DNA from 4 places in the Bradyrhizobium ontarionense genome. Region 2 is predicted to be linked to each of the others. Evidence: predicted binding sites of a transcription regulator. Region 2 holds the regulator's gene; each other region holds the start of a gene.
What was found. Region 2 encodes PhoB, which activates phosphate uptake and scavenging genes when phosphate is short. Its sites were predicted from a motif close to TGTCATNNANCTGTCAT; they were not measured.
Positions count from the first base shown of each region.

Region 1: LQG66_RS35770 (UDP-2,3-diacylglucosamine diphosphatase) is a predicted target of PhoB. The motif match lies at 3,068-3,084, and genes of this name have one in related genera.
Region 3: LQG66_RS02510 (DUF47 domain-containing protein) is a predicted target of PhoB. The motif match lies at 4,043-4,059, and genes of this name have one in related genera.
Region 4: LQG66_RS31320 (esterase-like activity of phytase family protein) is a predicted target of PhoB. The motif match lies at 3,860-3,876, and genes of this name have one in related genera.

Region 1 covers NZ_CP088156.1:8,137,499-8,143,557, reverse strand. Annotated here, with positions in the region: gene LQG66_RS35780 (caspase family protein) at 1-1,166, shown strand, start outside; gene LQG66_RS35775 (threonine ammonia-lyase) at 1,184-2,173, opposite strand; gene LQG66_RS35770 (UDP-2,3-diacylglucosamine diphosphatase) at 2,232-3,044, opposite strand; gene pyk (pyruvate kinase) at 3,235-4,653, opposite strand; gene LQG66_RS35760 (tartrate dehydrogenase) at 4,811-5,884, opposite strand; gene LQG66_RS35755 (MFS transporter) at 5,906-6,059, opposite strand, start outside.
Region 2 covers NZ_CP088156.1:3,465,343-3,471,401, reverse strand. Annotated here, with positions in the region: gene pstC (phosphate ABC transporter permease subunit PstC) at 1-73, shown strand, start outside; gene pstA (phosphate ABC transporter permease PstA) at 77-952, shown strand; gene pstB (phosphate ABC transporter ATP-binding protein PstB) at 949-1,770, shown strand; gene phoU (phosphate signaling complex protein PhoU) at 1,805-2,521, shown strand; gene phoB (phosphate regulon transcriptional regulator PhoB) at 2,538-3,245, shown strand; gene LQG66_RS15670 (trypsin-like serine protease) at 3,344-4,663, shown strand; gene LQG66_RS15665 (HoxN/HupN/NixA family nickel/cobalt transporter) at 4,838-5,941, shown strand; gene LQG66_RS15660 (NADH-quinone oxidoreductase subunit B family protein) at 5,995-6,059, shown strand, end outside.
Region 3 covers NZ_CP088156.1:599,273-605,331, forward strand. Annotated here, with positions in the region: gene LQG66_RS02485 (ABC transporter ATP-binding protein) at 1-38, shown strand, start outside; gene LQG66_RS02490 (ABC transporter ATP-binding protein) at 31-777, shown strand; gene LQG66_RS02495 (ABC transporter substrate-binding protein) at 821-2,044, shown strand; gene LQG66_RS02500 (branched-chain amino acid ABC transporter permease) at 2,124-2,987, shown strand; gene LQG66_RS02505 (branched-chain amino acid ABC transporter permease) at 2,989-3,957, shown strand; gene LQG66_RS02510 (DUF47 domain-containing protein) at 4,102-4,746, shown strand; gene LQG66_RS02515 (inorganic phosphate transporter) at 4,757-5,764, shown strand; gene LQG66_RS02520 (peptide chain release factor 3) at 5,903-6,059, shown strand, end outside.
Region 4 covers NZ_CP088156.1:7,148,897-7,154,955, reverse strand. Annotated here, with positions in the region: gene mgtA (magnesium-translocating P-type ATPase) at 1-1,668, shown strand, start outside; gene LQG66_RS31330 (DMT family transporter) at 1,815-2,744, shown strand; gene LQG66_RS31325 (DMT family transporter) at 2,868-3,797, shown strand; gene LQG66_RS31320 (esterase-like activity of phytase family protein) at 3,935-5,290, shown strand; gene LQG66_RS31315 (methyl-accepting chemotaxis protein) at 5,377-6,059, opposite strand, start outside.

The sequences.
Region 1 (6,059 bases), 3.8 Mb from region 2:
CCGTCCCGAGCCGGATGCGGATCGTCGTGCTCGACGCCTGCCGCAACAATCCATTTCCCTCAGTGAACGATGCCGGACGCGGGTTGGCCATCGTCGATGCGCCAAACGGCTCGATCGTTGGCTATTCGACCTCGCCGGGCGAAGAGGCGCTCGACGGACGCGGCGAGCACAGCCCTTACGCGCAGGCCTTTCTCAATCTCGCGCAGCAGCCGAACCTGCCGATCGAGCAATTGTTCAAGCGCGTCCGTCTGCGGGTGAATCAGACGACCGACGGTCGGCAGACGCCATGGGAGAGCTCGTCGCTCACCAGCGATTTCACCTTCTTCGGCAATACGCTGGTCGCGGCGGCACGCCCTGCTGAAAATGCGCCGGTCATCCAAATGGCGGCCAACCTGCCCAGCCGCTCCGTGCGGCAGGCCTACGACTACGTGCTGTCGGAAAACCGGCCGCAATATTATCGCGAGTTCGTCGAGATGTACCCGCGCGATCCGCTGGCCGACCGCATCCGTGCGCTGCTCGCCGGCCTCGTGCAGGCCGCGGCGTGGCACGAAACGGTTCTGGCGAACTCACCGGCCGCCTACAAGAGCTTCAGCGAGACCTATGCCGACAGCCCCTATGCGCCGGTCGCGCTCCGGCTGCAGGTTCAGCCTCGGGCTGTCCCGATGCTGCAGCCGAGCCGGCTGATGCTGCCACCGCAAATGACGCCGGTCGCACGGCCGCTCAACCTCGGCGATCAGCTGAATGGCCGTCCCGGCCTACTGCCGAAGCTACCTGCCAACAACCTGCCGCCGCGACAACCGCTGCCGTCGACAGTCGTCACCAGCGGCAACCCCATCAACAAGGGCGGTCCTCAGAAGGTCCTCAACGCGGCGCCACTCGGTCAGGGCAATAAGGCGGGTCAGACCGTGTCCCCGTCAAACCCGGCGTCGGCCGCCAAGATCCAGCGCGATCCGCTCAAACGTATCTCGAGCCCTCGCTTCGAGACCCGTGATGCCGAGCGTCACCCTGGCAGGTCCGGACCGTTCAAGCCGAATATCACCTCCTCGCGTCCATCACTGGCGCGCGGCCCAGGGCCGATGCGCGGGCCCGGCACCCCGCACCTCGCGCAGTCGGGACCGCGGGGGAGCGGAGGAGGATTTGGACGGGGCGGCCTCGGCTTCCGCTGAGGCCAATCCAGCAGGGCTCAGGCGATCAGCCTGGCGTAGAGATCGGCATCGACATTGCCGCCGGACAGCACGATCACGACGGTCTTGCCTGCGACGTCCAGCCGCCCCGCCAGCAAGGCCGCAAGCCCGACCGAGCCGCCAGGCTCGACCACGAGCTTCAGCTCGCGGAACGCAAAGCCCACCGCGCGCCCCACCTCTTCATCCGACGCCTCGACGGCAGCCGACAACAAACGGCTGTTGATGGCGAAGGTGATCTCGCCGGGGATCGCGGCCATCAGTGCATCGCAGATGGTGCGCCCCTTCGCGTCATGAGCCTCCCGGTGACCGGCACGGAGCGAGCGGGCATGGTCGTTGAACCCCTCCGGCTCTGCCACGACCATTTGGGTGTGCGGGAAACGTGCCTTGACCGCAGTGGACACGCCGGCGAGCAGGCCGCCGCCCGATGCCGGCACGATCACCAGATCCGGCGACAGGCCGAGCGCCGAGATATCCTCGACAATCTCGTAACCGACCGTGCCCTGCCCCGCGATCACGAAGGGATCGTCGTAGGGCGGCACCACCGTCGAACCACGCTTTCCGGCGATGTCGCGCGCAATCGCCTCGCGGTCCTCACGGTCGCGATCGTAGAGCACGACGTCAGCGCCGAACGCCTTGGTGCGCTCGCGCTTGGCCACTGGTGCATCCGAGGGCATCACGATCGTGGCGTGCATCCCCAGCAGCTGCGCGGCATGCGCCACGCCCTGCGCGTGATTGCCTGACGAGAATGCGACGACGCCGTTGGCGCGGGCCGCCTCAGGGATCGATGCCAGCTTGTTGTAGGCGCCGCGGAACTTGAACGAGCCGGTCCGCTGCAGCACCTCCGGCTTCACGAATACGTTGGCTTTGAGCCGCTCGTTGAGCACGGGGGCCGGCAAAAGCGGCGTGCGCACCGCAACGGGCGCGAGAACGCGGGCCGCCGCCTCGATATCGGCGACGGTGACGGGCAGGATCGGAGCATGAGCTGTCATGCCCGATTTTACCGCGCCCAGTCACCGAGAGGCAAGGGACACAGCGAGTCCGGTCGGCTCAGGCGGCGCGGGCCGCCAATTGCGGAACCGGCGCCGGCTGCCGCAGCGGGTCGGTCCAGGTCAGGATCTCGAAACGGCCATCCTCGTGCTCGACCAGCGCCGTGCAGCTCTCGACCCAGTCACCGCAATTCATGTAGCGGATCCCATCCTGGTCGCGGATGACAGCGCAATGGATGTGGCCACAGATCACGCCATCGGCGCCATGCCTGCGGGCTTCAGCGGCCAACGCCGTCTCGAATGCACCGATGTAGTTCACCGCGTTCTTGACCTTCTGCTTGGCCCATTGCGACAGCGACCAATAGGGCACACCGAACATGCGGCGGAAGAAGTTGACCAGGCGGTTCATCTGGATCGCGAAGTCATAGGCCTTGTCGCCGAGATGGGCGAGCCAGCGCGCGTTCTGCACGACCAGATCGAAGATGTCGCCGTGAATGACCAGATAACGTTTGCCGTCGCTGCCGGTGTGCACGATATTCTCGACGACGTCGATGCCGCCGAAATGCGTGCCGTAGTAGCCGCGCAGGAACTCGTCGTGATTGCCGGGCACATAGACGACCTTGGCGCCCTTGCGCGCCTTGCGCAGCATCTTCTGCACCAGGTCGTTGTGCGACTGCGGCCAGTTCCAGCTCGATTTGAGCGCCCAGCCGTCGATGATGTCGCCGACCAGATAGATCGTATCGGCATCATGATGGCGCAGGAAGTCGACGAGGAGATTGGCCTGCGACCCGCGGGCTCCGAGATGAACGTCGGAGATGAACAACGTGCGATAGCGCCGGGTCGGGCTCTCTTCACCAGCAGTCTCAAGTCCCATGCTCGCCCACCTAACAGTCCCTGATGACACTGCGATGACGAACGGCCGCGCCGGCAGAACCCATCCTGCCGGACCGCTGCTGACACCGTTCGTACGACGACTCGCGGTGTCTCCGTCACTGCACCGCGATAACAGCGGGGTGCGACAATCAGGCGACAGGCGGGCGGCGCGAGCAGGGAAATTCAGCCCCCTACCTTGGCACGGTCACGACGCGCAGATTGTTGGTGGTGCCGGCCTGCGCGAACGGGATGCCGGCGACGACGACGATCAGGTCGCCGCCTCGCGCGAACTCCTCCTGGACCGCGAAGAAGGTCGCGCGCTCGACCATCTCCTCGTAGTTCTTGATGTCCTGGGACAGAACGCTGTGCGCGCCCCACAACAGGCACATGCGGCGCGAGACATCCTCGTTCGGCGTGATCGCCAGGATCGGCAGGCTGGGCCGCTTGCGCGCCACCCGCGAGGCGGACGTGCCGCTCGACGTATAGGCGACGATCGCGCTTGCATGGATCGCAGACGCAAGATCGGCGGCGGCGGAGGCGACCGCGTGCGGCGGCGTCTGGTCCTCGCCCGGCTGCGTGGCCTCGATGATCGAACGATACATCTTGTGGGCTTCGGTGCTCTTGATGATGCTGTCCATCATCGCCACCGCCTCGCGCGGATACTCGCCGCTGGCCGATTCCGCCGACAGCATCACCGCATCGGCGCCGTCATAGATCGCGGTGGCGACGTCGGAGACCTCCGCGCGCGTCGGCGTCGGCGTCGCCACCATCGAATCCAGCATCTGCGTGGCGACGATCACGGGCTTCACGGCGAGCCGGCAGGCACGCACCAGCTCCTTCTGCTTGCCCGGCACGTCCTCATTGGGAATCTCGACGCCGAGATCGCCGCGCGCGACCATGATCGCATCGGACAGCTGGATGATGTCGTCGATCCGTTCCAGCGCCGCGGGCTTTTCGATCTTGGACATGATGCCGGCACGGCCGTTGATCAGGCCCCGCGCCTCGATCACGTCGGACGGCTTCTGCACAAAGGAGAGCGCGACCCAGTCGACGCCGAGGTCGAGCCCGAACGCGAGATCCGAGCGGTCCTTCGTCGTGAGCGGCGACAGTTCCAGAATGGTGCCCGGCAGGTTGACGCCCTTGTGATTCGAAATCGCACCGCCCACGATCACCTTGGCCTCGATCCAGTCGGCGCCGAGGCCGGTGATGCGAACGCGGACGCGGCCGTCGTCGATCAGAAGATCGTGACCGGGCGCGACCGCCGCAAAGATCTCGGGGTGAGGCAGCGGGATCGACGTCTTGTCGCCCTCGGTCCCATTCAAGACGAAACGGATGGTCTCGCCAGGCCCGACCGCGATCTTCTTGTCGCGCAGGGTGCCGACGCGAATTTTCGGCCCCTGCAGATCCATCAGGATGCCGATGGGACGCTTGACCTCCTTCTCCAGCGCGCGGATTGCGGCGTGGACCTTGGCGTGATCGGCTTGCGTGCCATGGCTGAAATTGAGGCGAAAGGTGTCGACGCCGGCGAGAAACAGCGCCTTCAGCATGTCAGGCGAATTGCTGGCGGGGCCGACGGTCGCGACAATCTTGGCTCGGCGGTGACGACGCATGATGTGTCCTTTCTCCCCAGCCCGCGTGTCGCATCTGAATGGCGCGCATGTCGTTGGCAGGCGCGGGACGCGGCGGGAGCGGCTGATATACGCCCCGCGGCGTCCATTGCAAGCGCGACGCCGCGCACGCCGAGATTGCGTAGGAAAAAGGTACGCCTCAGGCGTTGGAGCCGTGGATCGCGTCGATCACGGCGTCGGTCACCTCCTTGGTCGTCGCCTTGCCGCCCACATCGGGGGTGAGAACGCCGGCTGCGCAGACCTTCTCGACTGCCGCCATCAGACGCGCGGCTGCGTCCTTTTCGCCGAGATGGTCGAGCATCTGCGCGCCGGTCCAGAACGTCGCCACCGGATTGGCGATGCCCTTGCCGGTGATGTCGAACGCCGAGCCGTGGATCGGCTCGAACATCGACGGGAAGCGCCGCTCTGGATCGATGTTGCCGGTCGGCGCGACGCCGAGGCTGCCGGCCAGCGCGCCGGCGAGATCGGACAGGATGTCGGCATGCAGGTTGGTGGCGACGATGGTGTCGAGGCTCTTCGGCTGCAGGGTCATGCGCACGGTCATGGCATCGACCAGCATCTTGTCCCAGGTCACGTCGGGAAATTCGCGCGCCACTTCGGCGGCGATCTCGTCCCACATCACCATGCCGTGACGCTGCGCATTCGACTTGGTGACGACGGTGAGGAACTTGCGCGGACGCGACTGCGCGAGCTTGAACGCGTAGCGCATGATGCGGGTGACGCCGACGCGGGTGAAGACCGCAACCTCCGTGCCGACTTCCTCCGGCAGGCCGCGGTGCGCGCGGCCGCCCATGCCGGCATATTCGCCCTCGGAATTCTCGCGCACGATCACCCAGTCGAGATCGCCGACACCGACGTTGCGCAGCGGCGAGGCCACGCCGGGCAGGATCTTGGTCGGCCGCACATTGGCGTACTGATCGAAACCCTGGCAGATCGGCAGCCGCAGGCCCCACAGCGTGATGTGGTCGGGCACGTCGGGCGCGCCGACCGCGCCGAAATAGATCGCGTCGAATTGCTTCAGCTCGGCGAGGCCGTCGGCCGGCATCATCACGCCGTGCTTCTTGTAGTAGTCCGAGCCCCAGTCGAAGGTCTTGATGGTGAAGCTGATGTCGCCGGTGCGCTTGGCGAGCGCCTCCAAGACACGAACGCCGGCCGAGATGACCTCGGGACCGATGCCGTCGGCGGGAATAGCGGCGATGGAATACGTGCGCATGAAAGAACTCCGTATGAAGGGTCAGGACTGCGTGGCCGGTTCGGCCTTTGCACTTTGTGATCGCGAGAGCAACAGGGTCAGCACCGCCGAGATCACGAGCAGGCCGGCGACGAAATAGAGCCCGCCGTTGAAGCTGCCGGTCTGGTCCTTGATCCAGCCGATCATGGCCGGACCG
Region 2 (6,059 bases):
CGTGCTGACATTCTTCGTGCTCGCGGCGGCGCGTCTGATGCTGATGCGGCTCGAAACCAAGGCGGGGAAATAGCACATGTCCGCGGTCGACTTGCAGGCCAATCCCGTCAATCCGATCTACGCGCGCCGGCGCCGCTGGGACATCGTGATCCGCGGCCTGTGCATGGCCGCCGCCTTGTTCGGCGTGACCTGGCTTGCCCTGATCCTGTTCACGCTGTTCGTCAACGGCCTGGCCGGTCTCAGCCTGCAGGTCTTCAGCGCCGACACGCCGCCGCCCGGCTCCGCGGAAGGCGGCCTGCGCAACGCGATCGTCGGATCCATCATCATGACCGTGATCGGGGTCGGCATCGGCGCGCCGCTCGGCCTGTTCGCGGGAACGTACCTCGCCGAGTATGGCCGCAACGACCGGCTGACCTCGGTGATCCGCTTCATCAACGACATCCTGCTGTCGGCGCCGTCGATCATCATCGGCCTGTTCGTCTACGGTGCCGTGGTGGTGCCGATGGGCGGCTTCTCGGCGCTCGCAGGCTCGCTCGCGCTCGCCGTGATCGTGATCCCGGTCGTGCTGCGCACCACCGAGGACATGCTGCTGCTGGTGCCCAACCCGTTGCGTGAGGCGGCCTCCGCCCTTGGTCTGCCGCGCTCGCTGGTGATCAAGCGGATCGCCTACCGGGCCGCGCGCTCCGGCCTCATCACCGGCGTCCTGCTTGCGACCGCCCGTGTCGCCGGCGAGACCGCGCCCTTGCTGTTCACCGCGCTGTCGAACCAGTTCTGGAGCCTGAACCTCAGCAAGACCATGGCCAACCTGCCGGTGACCATCAACAATTTCGTCCAGAGCCCCTATGCCTATTGGAAGCAGCTGGCCTGGAGCGGCGCCCTTCTGATCACCTTGACCGTGCTGGCCCTGAACATCGGCGCGCGCATTCTCGGCGCCGAGAGGAGCTCGAAATGACCGATATGTCCGTATCCGTGAGCAGCCCGACGGCCGCCATTCCCTCCAAGTCGCTGCCGGACGCCCCGGCCAAGGTGATCGCGCGCAATCTCAATTTCTATTATGGCGAGCACCAGGCGCTGAAGAACATCAACCTGTCGCTCGGCACCAACCGCGTGACCGCCTTCATCGGCCCGTCCGGCTGCGGCAAGTCCACGCTGCTGCGCATCTTCAACCGGATGTACGATCTCTATCCGGGCCAGCGCGCGACCGGCCAGCTGATGCTCGACAACACCAACATCCTCGATCCCAAGCTCGATCTGAACCTGCTGCGCGCCCGGGTCGGCATGGTGTTCCAGAAGCCGACGCCGTTCCCGATGACGATCTACGAAAACATTGCCTTCGGCATCCGCCTCTACGAGAAGATCTCGAAGTCGGAGATGGACGACCGCGTCGAGAAGGCGCTGCGCGGTGGCGCGCTGTGGAACGAGGTCAAGGACAAGCTGAACGCGTCCGGCCTGTCGCTGTCGGGCGGCCAGCAGCAGCGGCTATGCATCGCGCGCACCGTGGCCGTCAGGCCGGAGGTGATCCTGTTCGACGAGCCGTGCTCGGCGCTCGACCCGATCTCGACTGCCAAGGTCGAGGAGCTGATCCAGGAGCTGTCCGATAACTACACGATCGCGATCGTCACCCACAACATGCAGCAGGCGGCGCGCGTCTCCGACAAGACCGCCTTCATGTATCTCGGCGAGCTGATCGAGTTCGATGAGACCAGCAAGATCTTCACCTCGCCGAGCGATCGGCGGACCCAGGACTACATCACCGGCCGGTTCGGCTGACGCCGGACAGCATCATTGCCTCTAGGAGATCATCATGGCCAGTGAACATACCGCCAAGGCGTTCGACAGCGATCTGCAGGACCTGACGCGGCTGGTATCGGAAATGGGCGGCCTCGCCGAGCGGCTGATCGTCGATTCCGTCGATGCGCTGGTGCGGCGCGACGTGGCGCTCGGGCAGAAGGTGGTCGCCACCGATGCCGAGGTCGACAAGCTGCAGCGCGTCATCGAGGAACGTGCCGTGCTCACGATCGCCCGGCGCCAGCCGATGGCGGTCGACCTGCGCGAGATCGTCGGCGCGATGCGCGTGGCGACCGATCTGGAGCGCATCGGCGACCTCGCCAAGAACATCGGCAAGCGTGTCGCGGCGCTGGAGAGCGATTTCCACCCGCTCAAGCTGATCCGCGGGCTCGAGCACATGACCGATCTCGTGCAGTCGCAGGTCAAGACCGTGCTCGATGCCTATGCCGCGCATGATCTGCCGGCGGCGATGACGGTGTGGAAGGGCGACGAGGAAGTCGACGCCATCTGCACGTCCTTGTTCCGCGAGCTCCTGACCTACATGATGGAGGATCCGCGCAACATCTCGTTCTGCATCCATCTGATGTTCTGCGCCAAGAACATCGAGCGGATCGGCGATCACGCGACCAACATCGCGGAGACGGTGTTCTACATGATCGAGGGCCAGCAGATCACGGACAAGCGCCCCAAGGGCGACATGACGAGCTTTGCGACCACGATTCCCGGCAACTGAGAGAGACGCTTGAGACATGGCTGCGCGCATTCTGGTGGTGGAAGATGAGGAAGCGCTGACCACGCTGCTGCGCTACAATTTCGAGACCGAGGGCTACGAGGTCGAGACCGTGGCGCGCGGCGACGAGGCCGACACGCGGCTGAAGGAGCGTATTCCGGATCTCGTCGTGCTCGACTGGATGCTGCCGGGCCTCTCCGGCATCGAGCTGTGCCGGCGGCTGCGGGCGCGGCCGGAGACGAGGCAGCTGCCGATCATCATGCTGACCGCGCGCGGCGAGGAGAGTGAGCGCGTGCGCGGGCTCGCGACCGGCGCCGACGACTACATCGTCAAGCCGTTCTCGGTGCCCGAGCTGCTGGCCCGCGTGAAGGGTCTGCTGCGGCGCGCCAGCCCCGAGCGGCTCGCCACCGTGCTCACCTATGGCGACATCGAGCTCGACCGCGAGAAGCGCCGCGTGGCGCGCTCCGGCAGGCCGATCGATCTCGGCCCGACCGAGTACCGGCTGCTCGAATTCTTCCTGGAGCATCCGGGCCGCGTGTTCAGCCGCGAGCAGCTGCTCGACAGCGTCTGGGGCCGCGACATCTACATCGACGAGCGGACCGTGGACGTTCACATCGGGCGCTTGCGCAAGCTGCTCAATCCCGGGCGTGAGCAGGATCCGATCCGCACCGTGCGCGGGGCCGGCTACGCCCTGGACGATCGCTTTGCCAAGATCGAGCAGGCCTGATTAAGGAGGCGGCGGACTGCTTTCCGCCACGCCGATGCCGTCTTGATCATTTTGGGTGGGCGCCTCATCAGAAGTGTCTTCGGTCCCAGCGGACGCCCTTGATCAAGACGATCATCATATGTCTCGCCATGGTGCTCGGCGCCGTGGTGGGCGCCTCGGCCGCCGAGCTCGACGAAGCGGTTGCCGCCGCCGGCAGCGGCGAGCATGCGGCGGCGCTGCGTCGGCTCACGCCGCTGGCGCGGAAGGGCGATGCGCGGGCGCAGTTCGATCTCGGCTTCATGTCCGCGTTCGGCTGGGGCCAGCCGCGCAACCCCGCCGAGGCGCTGGCCTGGTATCGCAAGGCCGCGGATCAGGGGCTTGCCGTCGCCCAGCATTATCTCGGCATCGCCTACGTCAATGGTGAGGGCGTTGCCTGTGATTACGGCGAGGCCGCACGCTGGTTCACCCGCGCGGCTGCGCAGGGCTTCGCCCAGTCGCAGTACATGCTCGGGCTGATGATGCTCGACGGCCGATCGGTGCAGCAGGATCCGGTTCAGGGCTACGCCTGGCTGGTGATGGCCGGCCGCAACGGGGTGAGGTCGGCCGGCCGCGACGTGCAGCGGGTCAAGCTGAGCGAAGCGCAGCGGCGGCAGGCTGAGACCATCATCGCCAACTGGAAGCCGAAATTCGAATCGGCCGACGCCGGCATCGCCAGCCCCAGGCCGGGAGAGTTGCTCGGGCTCGATCGGCACATCGGCGAGGTCGTCGATCCCACATCCTGGCCGGCGTCGTCGATCGGCGTGGTCACCGTCGCGCAATACAGCACCGGCGGCTGGTGCACCGGCACGTTGGTGGCTCCGCGCGTCGTGCTCACCGCCGCACACTGCGTGTTCAACGGGGTCGCGCAGGTCAGCCCCGGCAACGTCCGCTTCCTGGCCGGCATGAACAGGGGCACGCCAGCCGCGTCCTCGGTCGCAGACCGCCTGATCGTGGCCCCGGACTTCGTCCCGACCCAGCACGACAAATGGTCGCTCGATCGCTCGCCGTCAGACTGGGCGCTCATCGTGCTGAAGGACGATCTGCCGTCGAGGCCGGTGGCGGTGAAGGCGCTCACGCGCGACGATCTCGCGGCAGCGACCAAGGCAGGCACGATCTCGGAGATCGGCTACGGCCAGGAGCGGCGCTATTCGCCGACCGGACAGCGCAACTGCCGCGCCGACATGACCAGGGACGCCCGGCTGCTGACCGTCCATTGCCTGGCGAATTTCGGCTATTCGGGCTCGCCGATCCTGGCCGAGGTCGGCGGCGAGCCGGCCGTGGTCGGTATCTTCTCGGCCTTCCACGAGGAGACGCGATTGATGTTCGCCGCACCCGCGAGCCAGTTCGAGGCGGCGGTTCGGAGTGAGATCGTGGCGGAGAGGAGGGCATCTGCACGTTGACGATGCGTGATCAAGGCGTGCGGCTGGTCATTGTCTGCGCGTGACCGGATAGCGGCTTGCCAATCGAGGACGCCGATCCGCGATCGAAGGCCCTGCTCCCCTTGATTCCGCGCGGCTTTCGGCCTGGAGGCTGGGCCCACGGCGAACTGGCGCGTCTCTTGCTCTCTCCAGCGTATGACGATTGTTCCAATTGATCATCCCCACGGCCCGCGGCCCGCGCTGTTCCGGCGGCGGGGGCAGGCGCAGGGGAATGCGGTCCTGGCTGTGGGGCTGGTGGCGGCCAACGGCCTTGCCTGGGCCTGGGCGGTCGCCCTCTATGCGGACCGTCCGGCCATTGTCGGCACCGCCATGCTGGCCTGGCTGCTCGGATTGCGCCATGCGGTCGATGCCGACCACATTGCGGCGATCGACAATGTGGTGAGAAAGCTCGTGCAGGACGGCGACGCGCCGCGCGCTGCCGGTCTTTACTTCGCGCTCGGTCATTCCAGCGTCGTCGTCATTGCGACGGTCGTGTTGAGCCTCGTCGCCGGCGCCGGGCTGATGAATGACGAAAGCGCCGTCAGGGTGATCGGCGGGGTGATCGGCACAGCCGTATCATCGGTCTTCCTGCTGCTGATCGCCTGCGCCAATCTCGTTCTGCTCATCAATCTCTGGCGTCGGTCCGCGCAGCCGCATGCCGAACAGCCGTCGCAAGGTGATGCCGACAAGGCCGGGCGCGCGGGAGGCGGCCTCCTGATCCGCCTGCTGCGTCCGCTGTTGCGCATGGTCGGCCGTGCCTGGCACATGTATCCGCTCGGCGTCCTGTTCGGCCTCGGCTTCGATACCGCGAGCGAGATTGGTCTGTTGAGCCTGTCGGCCACCGAGGCCGCGCGGGGCGCCAGTCTCGCTCACGTGCTGGTGTTCCCGGCGCTGTTCGCCGCCGCGATGGCCACTGTGGATACCGCTGACAGCATGCTGATGGCCGGGGCCTACCGCTGGGCGCTCACCGATCCCGTGCGCAAGCTCCGTTATAATCTCGTGATCACCGGCGCATCGGTCGCCATCGCTCTGGTGATCGGCAGCGCCGAGGCCTTCAGTCTTGTCGGGCCGCAACTCGGCCTCTCGGGCGGGCCTTGGGATACGGCGGCCGCGCTGAATGGCTATCTGGCCAATCTCGGTATCGTGGTGGCGTGTCTGTTTCCCGCCGCCTGGATCGGTGCCATCATCGTCATGCGCCGTCAGCGCAAGCCATCGCCTTCGGTTGCGGCGCGCTTGCCGGCGTTTCCGCTGAAGGGCTAAATCGGCCGGCCCGACGGAACGCGACAGGCCGAGATTGGGATGGAACGCTCACGATGGACGGCTCCGGTACGATGACGCGGATGCTGTGGTTGCAGGGCGCGAGCTGCGGCGGCTGCAC
Region 3 (6,059 bases), 2.9 Mb from region 2:
GCGTCAAGGAAGCCTATCTGGGGGCCGGACATGCCTGAGGTGATGACGACCAACAAGCCCGAGGCGGCCGCTGCGGCCAGCGCCATTCTCGACGTGAAGAATCTCGAGAGCTGGTACGGCGAATCCCACATTCTCCACGGCATGAACTTCAACGTGAATGCCGGCGAGGTCGTCACCCTGCTCGGGCGCAACGGCGCCGGCAAGACTACGACCTTGAAGTCGATCATGGGGATCATCGGCAAGCGCACCGGCTCGGTCCAGTTCAACGGGCAGCAGCTCATCCGCATGACCTCCGACAAGATCGCGCGGCTCGGCGTCGCGCTGTGCCCGGAGGAACGGGGCATCTTCGCGAGCCTCGATGTGCGCGAGAACCTGTTGCTGCCTCCCGTGGTGCGGCCGGGCGGGCTCACGCTCGAACAGATCTTCGAGCTGTTTCCGAACCTGAAGGAGCGGCTCAAGAGTCAGGGCACCAAGCTGTCGGGCGGCGAGCAGCAGATGCTGGCGATCGCGCGCATCCTGCGCACCGGCGCAAGCTTCCTGATGCTGGACGAGCCGACCGAGGGCCTCGCGCCCGTTATCATCCAGCAGATCGGCCACACCATCGCGCGGCTGAAGAAGGAGGGCTTCACCATCCTCCTGGTCGAGCAGAACTTCCGCTTCGCGTCGACTGTCGCGGACCGCTACTACGTGGTCGAGCACGGCAAGGTCATCGACGGCTTTGCCAATGCCGACCTCGCGGCTAACATGGACAAGCTGCATACGTATCTCGGCGTCTGATCGGCGCCACCAACGTTTTTTCGAATGGTTTGGAAAGTAGGACATGAAAAGCAGATTCATCGCGTCACTGCTGCTGGGCACGGCGCTCACCTTCGCGGCCGGCAGCATCGCTTTCGCCGGCGACAAGACGGTCAAGATCGGCGCGCTGTCCGACCAGTCCGGACTCTACGCCGACCTCGGCGGTCCGGGCTCGACGCTCGCGGCGCAGATGGCGATCGAGGATTCCGGCCTCACCGCGAAAGGTTGGAAGATCGACGTGATCTCAGGCGATCACCAGAACAAGCCCGACATCGGCACCTCGATCGCGCGGCAGTGGTTCGACGTCGAGAAGGTCGATGTCATCGTCGACGTGCCGAATTCCGGCGTTGCGCTCGCCGTCAACAACGTCGTCAAGGAGAAGAACGGCGTCTACATCAATTCCGGTGCCGCGACCTCCGACCTCAGCAACGCGCAGTGCTCGCCGAACACGGTGCACTGGACCTACGACACCTACATGCTGGCGCATACCACCGGCCAGGCGCTGGTCAAGGCCGGCGGCTCGACCTGGTTCTTCCTGACGGCCGACTACGCCTTCGGCGCCGCGCTTGAGCGCGACACCACGGCCGTCGTGACCGCCAATGGCGGCAAGGTGATCGGCGGCGTCAAGCATCCGCTCAACACCTCCGACTTCTCCTCCTTCCTGCTGCAGGCGCAGTCGTCCGGCGCCAAGGTCATCGGCCTTGCCAATGCCGGCGGCGACACCACCAACACGATCAAGCAGGCCGCCGAGTTCGGCATCAACAAGGGCGGCCAGAAGCTCGCCGCCCTGTTGCTGTTCCTGACCGACGTCAAGTCGATCGGGCTCGACATCGCGCAAGGCCTCAACTTCACCGAGACCTTCTACTGGGACATGAACGACCAGACCCGCGCCTTCTCCGAGCGCTTCGCCAAACGGATGAAGAACGCCGCGCCGCCGACCATGGTTCAGGCCGGCGTCTATGCGGGCCTGTCGCATTACTTCAAGGCGCTGGACGCGCTCGGCGAGAACCCGCATGACGGCGTCAAGGTCGTCGACAAGATGAAGTCGATCCCGACCGAGGATGCGCTGTTCGGCAAGGGTGAGATCCAGCCCAACGGCCGCACCATCCACACCGCCTATCTGTTCGAGGTCAAGAAGCCCTCGGAGTCCAAGGGACCGTGGGATCTCTACAAGCTGGTCGGCTCGGTGCCGGGCGACCAGGCCTTCACGCCGCTCGACAAGAGCGCGTGCGCCCTGTTGAAGAAGTGAGCCGCTGCGGCTCCGGCGGCTGATGTCGCCGGGGCTGCTGTCTTTCTAGGGAAACGCCGAGAGAAAACAGAACAAGACGATGCAGGCCCTCTACGCACAGCTCCTGGTCGGACTGATCAACGGCTCGTTCTACGCGCTGCTCAGTCTCGGGCTTGCCGTCATCTTCGGCATGCTCAACATCATCAACTTCGCGCATGGCGCGCTCTACATGATGGGCGCGTTTTGCGCCTATTTCCTGCTGAGCATCGGCGGGATCGGCTATTGGTGGGCGCTGCTGCTGGCCCCGATCATCGTCGGCATCTTCGGCATGGTCCTCGAACGTACCATGCTGCAATGGATTGCCGGGCTCGATCATCTCTACGGCCTGCTTCTGACGTTCGGACTGGCGCTGATCATCCAGGGCGTGTTCCAGAACTTCTTCGGCTCGTCCGGCCTGCCTTATGCGATCCCCGATCAGCTCCGCGGCGGCATGAATCTCGGCTTCATGTTTCTGCCCGTCTATCGCGGCTGGGTCGTCATATTCTCCCTGGTCGTCTGCATTGCGACCTGGTTCCTGATCGAGCGGACCCGGCTCGGCGCCTATTTGCGCGCCGCGACTGAAAATCCGACCCTGGTGCGGGCGTTCGGCATCAACGTGCCGCGCATGATCACGCTGACCTACGGTCTCGGCGTCGGGCTCGCCGCGCTTGCGGGCGTGCTGTCTGCGCCGATCAACCAGGTCCGGCCGCTGATGGGCGAGAACATCATCATCGTGGTGTTCGCCGTGGTCGTGATCGGCGGCATGGGGTCCATCATGGGCTCCATCATCACCGGCTTCGCGCTCGGCGTGGTCGAGGGACTGACCAAATATTTCTATCCTGAGGCTTCCAACACCGTGGTCTTCGTTCTGATGGTCCTGGTGCTCCTGGTGAAGCCGACGGGTCTGACCGGACGGGCGGCCTGACATGACATCGATCACCGACGCGACCCTGCCGATCACCCCGCGCGCGATGCGCGACGAGATGATCGTGTTCGTCATCATGGCGGCGCTGCTCGCCATCGTGCCCTGGACCGGGCTCTACCCGTTCTTCGTCATGCAGGCGCTGTGCTTCGCGCTGCTCGCCTGCGCCTTCAACCTGCTGATCGGCTATGGCGGCCTGTTGTCGTTCGGCCATGCGATGTTCCTGGGGACAGCAGGCTACTGCAGCGCGCATGCCCTGAAAGTGTGGGGACTGCCGCCCGAGCTCGGCATCCTCGTCGGCATCGCCGGATCGTTCGTTCTTTCGGTCATCACCGGCTATATCTCGATCCGCCGCCAGGGCATCTATTTCGCGATGATCACCCTGGCGCTGTCGCAGCTTCTGTATTTCATCTACCTGCAGGCGCCGTTCACCCATGGCGAGGACGGCATTCAGGGTATTCCGCAGGGGCGGATGTTCGGCATCCTCGACCTGTCCAAGCCGACCGTGCTCTATTACGTCGTGCTGGTGGGCTTCCTCGCCGGCTTCCTGCTGATCTTCCGCACCATCAACTCGCCGTTCGGAGAGGTGCTGAAATCGATCCGTGAGAACGAGCAGCGCGCGATTTCGCTCGGCTACAAGACCGACCAGTACAAGCTGCTCGCCTTCATCCTGTCGGGGACGCTCGCCGGCTTTGCCGGCGCGTTGAAGGTGTTCGTTGCCCAGAATGCCTCGCTGACCGACGTCGAAGTCCCGATGTCGGGGCTGATCGTGCTGATGACCCTGGTCGGTGGTCTCGGCACGGTGTTCGGACCCGTGGTCGGTGCGTTCGTGATCGTCGGCATGCAGCAATATCTGGCCGGCTTTGGCCAGTGGGTGACGGTGATCCAGGGCACCATTTTCGTCGCCTGCGTGCTGACGTTCCGCCGCGGCGTGGTCGGCGAAATCGCCCATTTCTTCAAGCGCTCCCTGTAAGCTATTGATTTGCAACAGCATCGGCCGGTCCTCAGAAACCGGTGGATGATCCGGCCATCGCTTCTGCCTGGGCCTGATCCGCGATATGACAGTTCTGTGACGGGCCGGCCCTGGCCCGTTTTCGGAATCGATGGACCTCGTCCCATGCTGAACTGGTTTCGCGCCGTCCTCCCGCGGGAGGAGCGGTTTTTTGATTTGTTCGCCCGCCACAACAAGGTGGTGATCGAGGGCGCGCATGCGCTGCAGGACATGCTGCAGGGCGGCGATGACATTCTCCGCCATTGCCAGCGCGTCAACCAGTTCGAGAACGAGGCCGACAACATCACCCGCGAGGTGCTGACCGCCGTCCGCCGCACCTTCATCACGCCGTTCGATCGCGGCGACATCAAGAACCTGATCACCTCGATGGACGACGCCATCGACCAGATGCAGCAGACGTCCAAGGCCGTGGTGCTGTTCGAGGTCAAGGAGTTCGAGCCGACCATGCGCGAGATGGGCACCTTGCTGGTCGAGTGCGCCAACCTGATCGGCAAGGCGCTGCCGCTGCTGCAGGCGATCGGACAGAACGTGCCGATGATCACCGCGATCACCGAGGAGATGACCAAGCTCGAGGGCCGCGTCGACGACCTCCACGACATCGGCCTCAAGGAGCTGTTCCTCAAGCACCGCCACGCCAACACGATGGACTTCATCGTCGGCGCCGAGATCTACGACCATCTGGAGAAGGTCGCCGACCGCTTCGACGACGTCGCCAACGAGATCAATTCGATCATGATCGAACAGGTCTAGGGGCCGCGCCGTGGATGCTCCGCTCGGTCTCCCGATCCTGTTCGGCCTGATCGCCGTCGCGCTCGCTTTCGACTTCCTGAACGGCCTGCACGACGCCGCCAACTCGATCGCGACCATCGTCTCGACCCGGGTGCTGCGGCCGCAATATGCGGTATTCTGGGCCGCCTTCTTCAATTTCGTGGCGTTCACGGTGTTCGGGCTGCACGTCGCCCAGACCATCGGTACCGGCATCATCGATCCCGCCATCGTCGATGCGCAGGTGATCTTCGCCGCGCTGATCGGCGCCATCGTCTGGAACCTGGTGACCTGGGCGGCCGGCATTCCGTCATCGAGCTCGCACGCGCTGATCGGCGGGCTGGTCGGGGCGGGGATCGCCAAGGCCGGCATCTCGGCCGCCGTCTGGAGCGGCCTGTCGAAGACGATCCTGGCCATCGTGCTGTCGCCCTTCGTCGGACTGGTGCTGGCGATGATCCTGGTCGCGATCGTGTCCTGGGCCTCGGTGCGCTCGACGCCGTTCGCGGTCGACCGCGCCTTCCGTATCCTGCAGTTCGCCTCCGCCTCGCTCTATTCGCTCGGCCACGGGGGCAACGACGCGCAGAAGACCATGGGCATCATCGCGGTGCTGCTGTACTCGCAGGGGCACCTCGGCGGCGATTTCACGGTGCCGTTCTGGGTCGTGCTGTCGTGCCAGGCGGCGATGGCGCTGGGCACGCTGATGGGCGGCTGGCGCATCGTGCGGACCATGGGCCTGCGCATCACCAAGCTGACCCCGATGCAGGGCTTCTGCGCCGAGACCGGCGGCGCCATTACCCTGTTCCTGGCGACCTTCCTCGGCGTGCCGGTCTCGACCACCCACACCATCACCGGGGCGATCGTCGGCGTCGGCGCGGCCCGGCGTGCCTCGGCGGTGCGGTGGAACGTGGCCGGATCGATCGTCTATGCCTGGGTCTTCACGATTCCGGCCTCTGCCATCGTCTCGGCGCTGACATTCTGGCTGGTGTCGGTGCTGCGGCACTGATCCGGGTCCCGGCGAAGCTCAACTCGCCGGTTGGAGTTGCGGTGCAAAACGCCTATATGGAGGGCGCGCGACGGCCGTGATCCCGCGCGTTTCCTGTCAAATCCAACGCTCTGGCCCCGAAACGACGCCCGCCGCCTCATGTCCGATTCCGCCGTCACGACCGAACAGCCCGCCCGCACCGCCTTGTCCGACGAGGTGGCGCGTCGGCGCACCTTTGCCATCATCTCGCACCCGGACGCCGGCAAGACCACGCTGACCGAGAAGCTGCTGCTGTTCGGCGGTGCCATCAACCTCG
Region 4 (6,059 bases), 3.7 Mb from region 2:
GGTGCGCTGCGCATGGCCAAGCGCAAGGTGATCGTGAAGCGGCTTGCCGCCATTCACGATCTCGGCGCGATGTCCGTGCTGTGCACCGACAAGACGGGCACCCTGACCTCCGCAGAAATCACCCTTGCCCGCAGCATCGCGCCTGACGGCAACGACAACCCGCGCGCTGCCGAGCTCGGCGCCATCGCCGCTGCGCTCGGCGGCGACCGCGGCTCGCTCGATACCGCCCTGATCGCAGGGGCCGATCACGCCTCTGACGGATGGATCTTGGGCGGACAGCAGACCTTCGACTTCTCGCGGCGTCTCGGCTCCGTGCTCGCGATCCGCGGGCAAGATCAGATCCTGATCGTGAAAGGTGCGCCCGAGACGGTGATCGCGCTCTGTACGCGGCAACGGTGCGGCACGGCGATCGAGCCGATCGACGAGGATGGACGCGCTGCCATGCGCGAGCGTGTGCGCGTGTTGGCACAGGATGGGCTGCGCACGGTCGCGATCGCGTCGCGGCCGTGGAGCGGTGCGCCGCGTGAGATCGAGAGCAGCGACGAGCAGGAGCTGATCCTCGAAGGGCTCTGCGCGTTCGCCGACCCGCCCAAGCCGACCGCGGCGTCGGCCATCGCGCAACTGGCTCGCGCCGGCATCACGCTGAAGATCCTCTCCGGTGACGACCCGGTCGTGGTCAAGCGGCTGGCCGGATTGGTCGGGCTGAAGGCCGACCGTGTGCTGTCGGGCAGCGACATCGCCGAGCTCAGCGACGACGCGCTCGCGGTTCAGGTGCGCTCGACCGACGCCTTCGGCCGGCTCGCCCCCGATCAGAAATCGCGCATCGTCAAGGCGCTGCAGGCCTCGGGCGAGGTGGTCGGCTTCCTCGGTGACGGCATCAATGATGCGCCGGCGCTGAAGGCCGCCGACATCGGTCTGTCGGTCGAAGGCGCCACCGGCGTCGCGCAATCAGCCGCCGACATCATCCTGCTCGCGGCCGATCTCGAAGTCGTCGCCAACGGCGTCGAAGAAGGCCGGCGCACCTTCGCCAACATTCTGAAATACGTGCGGATGGGCGCGAGCTCGAATTTCGGCAACATGCTGTCGATGGCCATCGCCTCGATGGCACTGCCGTTCCTGCCGATGCTGCCGACGCAGATCCTGCTCAACAACCTGCTCTACGATCTCTCGGAGCTCGGCATTCCGTTCGACCGCGTGAGTCCGCAGGCCACCGCGCGCCCCCAGCGCTGGGACATGAAGCAGCTGCTGCGCTTCGCCGCGATCATGGGACCGCTGTCGTCGCTGTTCGATTTCCTGACCTTCGGCGCCCTCTTGTATCTGTTCCACGCGACTCCCGAGGAGTTCCGTACCGCCTGGTTTCTCGAATCCATGGCGACCCAGATCCTCGTCATCTTCATCATTCGAACCAACCTGCGGCCATGGAGCAATCGGGCCGATCCCATGCTGACGGCTTCGTCCCTGACCGCGCTCGTGGTCGCCGTGGTGGTGCCATTCACGCCGGCCGGCGCGTGGTTCGGTTTCGTCACGCCGCCATTCGCCGTGCTGGCAACGATCGCCGGCCTGGTCGTTGCGTATCTGGTCTGTGCGGAGGCCCTCAAATCCCTTGCGGTGCGGCCGAGGCCCCGGAGCCTGCAGCGGGGGCCCCGACCTCATCTGGGCTCACCATGACCGTCGTCGTCTGCATAGTCGCGATGCATCTGCCCTCTTGATGGGCAGCTGCAATTGGTGTCTGTCGGGTGCGCCGGGGAGGAACAGCGGCCTGGAACCACCGGGCCCAATGCCGCGGCGCATCGAACCGGGTCCAACACCGCCGCATGTCTGCCGCCGATTCCCCCGCGTCCACAGCGCCCGCGCGCGCATGGATTGCCAATCAGCCCTATGTGCTGTTGAGCATCACGGCGCTGTGCTGGGCCGGAAATGCCATCGTCGGACGGTTCGCCGCCGGCCACATTCCGCCGGTGACGTTGTCGTTCCTGCGCTGGTCGCTCGCCTTCCTGATCATCCTGCCGCTGGCCTGGAAACAGCTCCGCCAGGACTGGCCGGCGATCCGGTCGCGGCTCGGCATCATGATCGTGCTCTCCGTGACCGGCATCGGCGCCTTCAACACGCTGCAATACTGGTCGCTGGAATACACGCAGGCGCTCAATACGCTGCTGCTGCAGTCCGCGGGCCCGCTGATCGTGGCGGTGTGGTCGATGCTGCTGCTTCGTGTGCACCTGACCTTGGCGCAGGCCATCGGCATCGTGCTGTCGCTCGCCGGCGTGCTGCTGATCCTGACGCGCGGCGACCCGACCGCGCTCGCCAGCATCACCTTCAACAAAGGCGACCTGATCTTCCTGCTCGCGATGGCGATCTTCGGCTTCTACTCGGTACTGTCCTTCAGGCGCCCGCAGATCCACGGCCTGTCAATGGTCGCCTTCACCTTCGGCTGCGGCGCGACCAGCCTCATTCCGCTCCTGATCTGGGAGCTCCAGGCACGTCCGGTGATGGCGTTCCACGCCAGGAACCTGATGTCACTGCTCTACGTCGCGATCTTTCCTTCGACCATCGCCTATCTCTGCTTCAATCGCGGCGTGCTCTTGATCGGCGCCAATCGCGCGGCCCCGTTTTTCCACGTCGTTCCGGTGTTCGGCTCGATCATGGCCTTCGTCTTCCTCGGCGAGCAGCCTCAGATCTTTCACGTGTTCGGCTTTGCGCTGGTGCTGGCCGGCGTGTTCATCGCCTCGCGCAGGCAGGCGACCTGAAGTCATCCCGCGCGCCCGCTGGCAAGTTGCGGCTTCGTGCATGGCACCAATCCGCTCCGCGCGCTTGCGAGGCGGTCGGATTCGGCCCAGATTGACGGGTCTCTTTGAGCACCCTTGGCCGCCTTGCCTGCCCCACATCGTCAGCCGCTGTCCTGGCTCAACAATCAGCCCTATCTGCTGCTCACGCTGGCCTCGCTGTTCTGGGCCGGCAATATCGTGCTGGCGCGCTACGTCGCCGGTCACGTGCCGCCGCTGACGCTGTCCTGCATCCGCTGGATCGGAACCTTCCTGATGCTGTGGCCGTTCGCGAAGGGCCACCTGATGCGGGACTGGCGAACGCTGTTCGCGCATTGGCCACTCATGCTGCTGCTTGCGCTGACCGGCTTCGCGATCAATAACGCGCTGTCCTATTGGGCGATGCAATACACCCAGGCGCTGAATGGGCTGCTGATCCAGTCCTCGACGCCGCTGTTCGTGGCGCTGTGGTCTCTGCTGTTGTTCGGCATGCGGCTGACCAAGGCCCAGTTCGCAGGAATCGCGATGTCCCTGATCGGCGTGCTGGTGATCCTGCTGCGCGGCGATCTCGGCGCGCTCGCCGCCATCCAGTTCAACCGCGGCGACCTGATGTTCGCTGGCGCGCTGCTGGTGTTCGGGCTCTATTCCGCCGCGATGACACGCCGGCCGGCGGTACACCAGTTGTCGCTGATCTCGTGGTGCACAGCGGCCGGCGCGGTGCTGCTGCTGCCGTTCGCCGTCTGGGAATATTCGTCGGGCTTCGTACTCAAGCTGGACCTGCTGTCGGTCGCGACGCTCGGCTACGTCGTCGTGTTCGCCTCGACGCTGGCCTATCTGTTCTTCAATCGCGGCATCAGCCTGATCGGGCCGAATCGCGCGGCGCCGTTCCTGCATCTGGTGCCGCTGTTCGGCTCCGTCCTGGCGATCGTGCTGCTGGGCGAGGAGCTACGCCTGTTTCACCTCGCGGGTTATACGCTGGTCATCGCCGGCGTCATCGTGGCGTCCCGCGTTGCCGCTCCGGTAACCTCGATCCGCTGATGCGCCGAAGGCCGGTCCGTTGCGGCAAGACGCCTCATGAAGATCGGGGAGCATCATCAGGCTGTCATCGAACCGTCAGCGGCGCGTCAGGCCTCCTCTTCAGAACGGCCCATGATCAAGGTCTCTGGAGGCTTCCCATGCATCGATATCTGCTTTCCACCGTTGCCGCCCTCGTTCTGAGCGCCGGCGCCGCGCTGGCTCAGGGCGAAGGTGAATTCCCCGCGACGCTCGCGGGCCACGCGGTCATGCCCGCCGAATCGTTCGTCGACGCCCCGTCCGACGCGCCGACCGATCTCAAGACCTCCGGCAAGTATACGACCGGCAAGCGTATCGACGCGATCGGGACCGTCATGGGCAAGTCCTATGAACGCCCCACCGGGGTGTCGTTGCCGTTCAAAGGACAACCGTTGCAGGGCCACTCCGGCATCAAGAAGATGGCCGACGGCACGTTCTGGGTGCTCACCGACAACGGCATGGGCTCGCGCTACAACTCGCCGGACTCCATGCTGTATCTGAACCACTACAAGATCGACTGGACCGGCGGCAAGGTCGAACGGCTCGAGACCATCTTCCTCCACGATCTCGACAGGAAAGTCCCGTTCCGTATCGTCCATGAGGACACCGCCAAGCGCTATCTGACCGGCGCCGATTTCGACACCGAGGGCTTTCAGATCATCGGCGACAATCTCTGGATCGGCGATGAATTCGGCCCCTACATCATCAAGGCGGACAAGAGCGGCAAGGTGCTGAGCGTGTTCGAGACGATTGCGGACGGCAAGCCGGTCCGCTCGCCCGACCATTGGGCGGTGCAATCACCGGGGGCGCCCGGCGCGACCTACACCAACGTCAATCTGCGCCGCTCGAAGGGCTTCGAGGGCTTCGCCTCGTCCGTCGACGGCAAGTTCATCTACGGCCTGCTCGAAGGCCCGCTGTGGGACGCCGACAAGAAGGAGTGGGACAAGGTCGACGGCAAGGAAGCCTCGCGCATCCTCGAATTCGACGTCGCCGCCGAGAAGTTCACCGGCCGCTACTGGCAGTACGTGTTCGAGCAGAACGGCAATGCGATCGGCGACTTCAACATGATCGACCCGAGCCAAGGCCTGATCATCGAGCGCGACAATGGCGAGGGCACCAGCGACAAGGCCTGTCCGCAAGGCGTCCGCGGCGAGAACTGCTTTCCTGACGTCGCCAAGTTCAAGCGCGTCTACAAGATCGAATTGTCCGACGCCAATGTCGGCAAGCCGGTCCGCAAGATCGCCTATATCGACCTGATGAAGATCAAGGATCCGGACAAGAAGGCGCGCAAGCCGCTCAACGACGGCGTGCTCACCTTCCCGTTCTTCACGATCGAGAACGTCGATCGTGTCGACGACACGCACATCATCGTCGGCAATGACAACAACCTGCCGTTCTCGTCCAGCCGCGATCCCAACAAGGCTGATGACAACGAGTTCGTGCTGCTGGAAGTCGGCGACTTCCTCAAGGCGAAGTAGCGGCTGCGCGATCGAGGGGTTGACGACCTGGGTGCCGTTCTTTTGAGGAGGCTATCGCCTCCCGCGACGACAGCGCCCGGGTTCGATCAAGCGACCCGCACCTTGGCCATGAAGCCGTCAACCGCCTGCTGCAGCAGGCCGGACTGGCTGTCGAGCTCGCGCGCACTCGACAGCACCTCGGACGCAGCCACGCCGGTCGCTTCCGCCGCCCTGGTCACGCCGCCGATATGCGTGCTGATCTCGTTCGAGCCGGCAGCAACCGACTGGATGTTGCGGGCGATTTCGCGCGTTGCGTCGCCCTGCTGTGCAATCGAGGTCGAGATCGAGTTGGTGATCTCGCTCATTTGCGCGATGGTCTGGGTAATGCCGCTGATCGCTGCGACCGCATCCTGGGTCGACGTCTGCATCGCCGCGACCTGGGCCGAGATCTCCTCCGTCGCCTTCGCGGTCTGGTTGGCAAGCGCCTTGACCTCGGAGGCGACGACCGCAAAGCCCTTGCCGGATTCGCCGGCGCGGGCGGCCTCGATCGTGGCGTTCAGCGCCAGCAGATTGGTCTGCGCCGCGATCGAGTGGATCAGCTTCACGACCTCGCCGATCTTCTCGGCGCCGGTCGACAGCACCTGCACGGTGGCGTTGGTGCGCTCGGCGTCGTTGACCGCCTTGCTCGCGATCTCGCTGGAGCGGGCGACCTGACGGGAGATCTCATTGACCGAGCTGGACAGCTCCTCGGCGGCGGCGGCGACCGTGCCGACATTGTCGTTCGCGCTCT